DNA from 2 places in the Janthinobacterium sp. GW823-FHT06H09 genome. Region 2 is predicted to be linked to the other one. Evidence: predicted binding sites of a transcription regulator. Region 2 holds the regulator's gene; the other holds the start of a gene.
The links. The regulator FliA, encoded in region 2, starts transcription of late flagellar genes. The targets are predictions, from matches to a motif close to CTAAAGTTTNNNNNNNNNNNGCCGNTA.
Positions count from the first base shown of each region.

Region 1 (3,408 bases), on a different contig from region 2:
CCAGGGCCAGGTCGGCGTGACATTGCCGAAGACCTGATTGATTGCCTGAACGGGCGGGGCGCCAGTCCTGCTTTAAATCTGTTTCAGCAGCCACGCCTTCAGCGCGGTTGACGGCTGGTACAGGGGAACATGGCCGCGCAGCAAGATTTGCGCGCTGCGGCGGTAGGCCGCGCCGTCGATGGTGATGTTGCCCGTTGCCCCGTCCTGGCGCGCCACGATGGTGGTGTCCAGGATGCCGGCCGGATTGGCTATGCCCAGTTCCATCTCTGTTTCCGCTTGCTTGACTGGCGGCACGCCGCGCGCCAGCGCATGCGCCACCGTGCCCGGTATCAGGCAGGCGGCCGCCAGGCAGCAGCCGCCCGAGACGGCCAGCGAGGCGTGGCCCGATTGCGGCGTAAAGTAACGCACAGCAATATTTCCCTCTCCCGCCGCCGGCCCCACGATGCAGAACTTGGGGATGGTTTCGCTGCGTTCCAATTCCGCCAACGTCATCAACCCGCCATCGCGCTTGCGCAAGCCCATCAGCAGACCCGCCGCGCTCCACACCTGGCGGATCGCCTGCATGAAAGCCGTGTCCGCTTCCAGTTCCGCGATGGACTCGTGCGCCGTCTTGCCGAACTGGCTCGCTGGCGCGATGACCATGGGCACGGCCACATCCACGCACGAGACCACATAACCGTGCACCACATCCTGCGCATTGCCTGTTGGTAATAATTTTCCCGTCTTGGCGCCTGCCGGTTGCCGCAGGAACAGGTCCACGCGGGGGAAGTTGCCGGGCACGCCGGGGATTTCAGTGCCGGTAAAGCTGCCGTCGCGTTCGCGCGCCATGCGCGAGGTGGTGATGACGCCCGTGTTGGTGTTGCGGATATCGATATCGTGCGCGCCGATGGCCAGTGCCTCGATCACGCCGCTGTCCAGTCCCCACAGTTGCAGGGCGGACGACATATTGCCGCAGTTCACGCTCCAGTCGATATCGCCATGCTCGCCAGCCAGCTGGGCCAGGGTGCTGACCAGGCGCGGCTGGCCCGCATGCTGTTCCACCTCGGCGAGGAAGACTTTATTGCTGGTGGGCGTGCCCCGACCCAGGCCCGTGATTTGCCGGTTGCCCGGCTGCCGGCCGGACTGGGGCACGCCCATCAGGTGGCGCAGCAATTCCTCGCGCAGCGTTTGCTCGGCCGGCACGCAGGCCCCGTGCAAGACCAGGCCCGTCGATGTGCCGCCACGCATGTGGTGGACGGGAAACTCGATCACGCCGCAGCGTTGGCGGGGCACGAGGTCGGGCAGGGCGGGCAGCAGGGGCGTCATCATCATGGATCGTGGTCAAGGCAGGAAGCGCCAGTGTGCCAGTTTTTCTTGCTGGCGTGCAATCGGATGGTGCGCGCGGCGTCTTTACATGGCTTTACCCGCCTTTACACTTGCCGCCCTGTATTGAGTACCTTGCGCGCCGATAATAAGGTGTTGAATAATCAGGGAGGCAATATGGTAGCGGCAATCGGTTCCGGCAGCGCAGTCGGCGCGGCCGGCAGCGCCAGTGCGGGCAGCAGTGCGCAGATCGCGGCGCTGCAAAAGCAGATCACGGCGGCGCAAAAACAGTTGACGGAGTCGCAGAAGGGCGAGCAGACGGACGCGTCGCAAAAGCTGCAGCAGCAGCTGGCGCAGCAAATTCAGGCCTTGCAGGCGCAAATCGCCCAGCTACAGGCGGCGGCCGCGCAGCAGGCGGCACAAGGCGAATCCCAAACGGCCAGCAGTGCGGAGACCGTGGCGAGTCCCGCCAGGTCAAGCGCGTCGACCCTGGGCAGCATCATCGATACGCAGGCGTAACAACACATCCACGCGCCAGGCTCGCCGACAGGTCAGCCTGGCGTTTTGACGGGTAGCAGCATTTCCACGCACAAGCCGCCACCGCTGCGCAAGCTGGCCCCGATGCGGCCGCCATGGGCGTTGATGACGTGCCGGGCGATAGCCAGGCCCAGGCCGTGTCCATCCGTGCTATGCTGGGTATTACTGGCGCGGAAGAACGGTTCGAAAATGCGCGCCAGGTCCGCGCCAGCCACGCCGGGGCCCCGGTCCAGCACGGCGATGCGCAGCCAGTCGGACATGCGCGACAGTTCCACTTCCACCGTGCCGCCATCGGGGCTGTGCTTGACGGCGTTGCGCACCACGTTTTCCACGGCGCGCGCCAGCAATTCTGGCTGGCCCGTGACGCTGGCGTCGGGCATGGCCGCATCGCCCGCCAGTTCGACGTTCAACTGGCGTGCCCGGGCCTCATAGCGGGCGTCGTCCACGATGTCGTGCACGAGGTCGGCGATGCTGACGTCTTCGCTGTGCATGTGCCTGGCTCCCGTTTGCCCGGCGCCGGCTTCCAGCCGTGACAGCGTCAGCAGTTCACCGATCAGTTTATCCATGCGTTCGCTTTCGCGTTCGATGCGCTGCATCGAGGCGGCCATCTTTTCCGGCTGCTGGTGCGCCAGGCCGATGGCGGCCTGCAGGCGCGCCAGCGGCGAGCGCAACTCGTGCGAGACGTCATGCAGCAGACGTGTCTGGCTATCCATGAGGCTGCGCAAGCGGCCCGTCATGCGGTCGAAATCGCGGCCCAGGTCCGTCAGTTCATCGCCGCGCTTGCCGCTGGCGTGAAAACGCGGCGCCAGATTGCCGTGCGAGGCGGCCTCGAACGCTTGCCGCAGGTCGCGGATGGGGCGCGCAAAATACCAGGCCAGCAGGAAAGAAAACAGCAGGCTGGCGGCGATGGCCGCCCCCAGGGGAATGAATGTGCGGTAGGGCGTGTCCATGCGCGGGGGCGGGCCGCGGCCGAATTCGCCGCGTGGCGGCGCAGTGCCTGCTTCGTGGGGCCGTGGACCGGCTCCCATGGCGCGCGGGCCGCTCATGGCGACGGCGTTGAGCGTGTCGCGCGCGGCGCCTGCCTCGGCATTGCGGAAGCGTTCGGACGAGGGCAGGAACAGCAGATAGCGCTGGCCGTCGCTGCCGGTGACCGTGCGCACGACGGGATGGGCCTGGCTTTGCTCCAGCATGGCGCGCGCCTTGGCCAGCATGGCGGGATGCACCGCGCGGCCCATCAGTTCGTGTCCGCGCGCATCGACGGCAAACACGCGCATGCGCTCGAGCTTGCTCAGGAATTGCCGCAAGGCCTGGCTGCCGCCCGCTTCCAGCGTGGCGCTGGCGGCCTCGATGATCATTTGCGCGGGCGGACTGGTGTCGATGTCGAGGGCCCGCTCCTGCTGTGCCGCCCGGTTTTTCAGCCAGAAGGTGCCGCCGATGCCGATGGTGGCCGTCACTTGCGCCAGCATGATGCACAGAAAAAACTTCCAGAACAGACGGCCCACGCTTACTCCTTGATCAGCTGGTAGCCGAGACGGTACACGGTCTGCAGGCAGGAGCGGCCATCGGCCA
Region 1 is NZ_JBXAHC010000006.1:388,836-392,243, forward strand. Features, by position in the region: gene dcd (dCTP deaminase) at 1-37, shown strand, start outside; gene AC1Q6X_RS12890 (PrpF domain-containing protein) at 73-1,311, opposite strand; gene AC1Q6X_RS12895 (FlxA-like family protein) at 1,480-1,821, shown strand; gene AC1Q6X_RS12900 (sensor histidine kinase) at 1,854-3,341, opposite strand; gene AC1Q6X_RS12905 (response regulator transcription factor) at 3,344-3,408, opposite strand, start outside.
Region 1: AC1Q6X_RS12895 (FlxA-like family protein) is a predicted target of FliA. The motif match lies at 1,424-1,450, and genes of this name have one in related genera.

Region 2 (3,408 bases):
TGGTGCATTCGGTGAAGGACGAAGCGGACTTGCGCATCGCCCTGAAGGAACTCAAGAACAAGCACACGGTGCTGATCGATACCGTGGGCGTGAGCCAGCGCGACCAGATGGTGACGGAACAGGTGGCCATGCTGTCGGGCGCCGGCGCCGACGTGAAGCGTTTGCTGTGCCTGAACTCCACGGCGACGCAGGAAACGTTGAACGAAGTAGTGCGCGCCTACCAGGGCAGCGGCCTGGCCGGCTGCATCATGACCAAGCTCGATGAAGCGGCGTCGATCGGCAACGTGCTCGACGTGGTGATCCGCCAGAAGCTGAACCTGTTTTATGTGTCGAACGGCCAGCGCGTGCCGGAAGACCTGTACCTGGCCGACCGCGGCTACCTGATCGACCGCGCCTTCAAGCTCAAGCGCGACTCGGCGGCCACGCAGTTTTCCGACGCCGAACTGCCGCTCCTGATGGCGCAGGCGGCCGCCCGCAACAATGAAGCGCGCGGGGTGCACCTTGGCTAATTTCGATTTCGACCAGGCCGAAGGCTTGCGCCGCATGCTGGCCGGCCCGCAGCCGCGCGTCATGACGTTCCTCTCGGCCACGCCGCAGGACGACAAGGGCGCCATGCTGGTCAACCTGGGCGCTTCGCTCGCCTATGGCGGCAATGACGTGCTGCTGCTTGACGCCAGCGGCGGCAGCGATGGCGTGGCTGCACGGCTGGGACTGGCGCACGGCGCCAGCCTGCGCGACGTGGCGCGCCAGCAGTGCGGCCTGAACCAGGTCATCCACCAGGTGCCGCAAGGCTTCGGCGTGGCCAGCCTGGGCGCGCGCAACCACCTGATGGACAGCATGGACTATGCGGGCGAGGACGAATTGCGCCGCCTGGGCAAGACTTTCGAGGTGCTGGCGCGCCAGAGCGGCATCGTGCTGGTCGACGGCGTCGTGGCCGACGAGGGCGATTGCTTCCCCGTGCCCTTGATGGCCTCGTCGGATATCGTGGTGCAAGTGTCGACCAGCGCCACCTCGATCAAGGCGGCGTACTGCCTGATCAAGCGCCTGAGCCAGGAACTGGGACGCCGTCCGTTCGGCATTCTCGTCACGGGCGCTTCCGAATCCGAGGCAAAAGTGGTATACGATAATATGGCACAGGCGGCGAGCCGCTACCTGGCCGTGAAGCTGACCTCGATGGGGTCGGTGCCTGCCGATGAATATCTGCACCGCGCGGCGCGCCTGGGCCGCAGCGTGGTCGATGCGTTTCCGCTGGCGGGCGCCTCGGTGGCGTTTCGCGGACTGGCCGAGCGGCTGGCCCGTTCGGCGGCGCCGGTGCTTGGCGGCACCTTGTACCAGACGGGGAGCCCGCACCAGTTCAGCGCCTGAATCGAACCGCAGCACCAGATAAGATGAGAAAACAATAAGCAGCCTATGTACACGGTCAAAGGGAAATCGAACAAGGACTATTTGCTGACGGAGCACATTCCGCTGGTGAAGCGTCTGGCGCACCATATGAAGGCGAAATTGCCGCCTTCGGTCGAGGTCGATGACCTGATCCAGGCCGGCATGATCGGCCTGCTCGATGCCATTAGCCGCTATGAAGAGACGCATGGCGCGCAGTTCGAGACGTATGCCGTGCTGCGCATCCGCGGCGCCATGCTCGACGAATTGCGCACCAGCGACTGGCTGCCGCGCAGCATGCGCCAGAACATGCGCAAGATCGAGGAGGCGATGAGCACCTTGCAGCAGCGCCTCGGCCATCCGCCGACGGAATCGGAAGTGGCGAAGCTGCTCAAGATGTCGCTGGCCGACTACCAGGAAATGCTGGGCGACGGCGGCGGCCACCAGCTCGTGTATTACGAAGACTTTCATGACCCGGACGGCAATGACAGCTTCCTCGACCGCCACTGCGTGGACGAGGACAGCGACCCCTTGCGTTCCCTGCTCGATACCGATTTCCGGCAATCCGTGATCGATGCCATCGACGCGCTGCCACCACGCGAGAAAATACTCATGGGCCTGTATTACGAAGAAGAGCTGAACCTGAAGGAGATCGGCGCGGTGATGGGCGTATCCGAATCGCGCGTCTCGCAGCTGCATACCCAGGCCGTCGCGCGCCTGCGCGCAACCTTGAGGGAGCAGGCGTGGACTGGTCCAGCGTAATCGGGCTGGCGCTGGCGCTGGCGGGCCTGCTGGTCGGCCAGGCACTGGAAGGCGGCAAGATGGCCTCCCTGCTGCAGCCGGCCGCCTTTGCCATCGTCATCATCGGCACCTTCGGCGCCGTGCTGCTGCAGACGCGGTTGCGCACTTTTGTCCGCGGCCTGGAAATGCTGCGCTGGGTCTTCCTGCCGCCCGCCGACACGCGCGCGGCGCTGGCGCGCGATATCGGGCAATGGAGCCTGACGGCGCGCCGCGACGGCCCGCTGGCGCTCGAGCGGCTGATGGAAAACACGGCCGACCGCTTCAACGCCAAGGGCTTGCGCATGATCGTCGACGGCATCGCGCCCGACAAGCTGCGCCAGCTGCTCGACGTGGAAATTTCCGCCTACGAAATGGCCGAGCGCCAGGCCGTCAAGGTGTGGGAATCGGCGGCCGGCTATTCGCCCACCATCGGCATCCTGGGCGCCGTGCTGGGCCTGATCCACGTGATGGAAAACCTCACCGACCCGAGCAAACTGGGCAGCGGCATCGCCGTGGCTTTTGTTTCCACGATTTATGGCGTGGGCCTGGCCAATCTGCTGTTCCTGCCGGTGGCGAACAAGCTCAAGGCCATCGTCTCGCGCCGCGTGCTGCAGTATGAAATCACGGCCGCCGTGCTGTACGACATCGCCACGGGCGACCATACGCGCATCATCGAAGAGCGCGTGTCCAGCCTGCTGCACGAGCACTGATCATGATGCGGCGTGCGCGCAGGAAGTATGACGAGGAACCGGACAACCAGGACCGCTGGCTGATCTCGTATGCCGACTTCATCACTTTGCTGTTCGCGTTCTTCGTCGTGATGTACGCGATTTCGCAAGTCAACGAAGGCAAGTACCGCGTCTTCCAGAACGCCATCGGCCAGGCCTTCAGCCTGGAAAAGGGCGCGCCGCCCATCATCATGGAAGCGCCGCAGGCGATCCCGTTGCCGAACCCCGCCCTGAAACGCCGCACGGAAGCCATCCGCCGCGAGCGCGAACACATGACGCGCCTGGCGCAGGACCTCACTTCCACCTTGGCGCCGCTGGTCAAGGAAGGCAAGGTGCGGGTCACGCAGACGAGCCGCGGCGTGAGCGTGGAAATCAATGCCAGCGTGCTGTTCGACCCGGGCGCGGCGCGCCTGACGGCGGAATCGGACCAGGCCCTGCGCGCCGTCGCCGTGCTGCTCAAGGATGACACGCACGACGTGCAGGTGGAAGGGCATACGGACGTGCAGCCGATCAGCAATTC
Region 2 is NZ_JBXAHC010000011.1:166,162-169,569, reverse strand. Features, by position in the region: gene flhF (flagellar biosynthesis GTPase FlhF) at 1-509, shown strand, start outside; gene AC1Q6X_RS20130 (MinD/ParA family ATP-binding protein) at 502-1,365, shown strand; gene AC1Q6X_RS20125 (RNA polymerase sigma factor FliA) at 1,411-2,142, shown strand; gene AC1Q6X_RS20120 (flagellar motor protein) at 2,124-2,870, shown strand; gene motD (flagellar motor protein MotD) at 2,876-3,408, shown strand, end outside.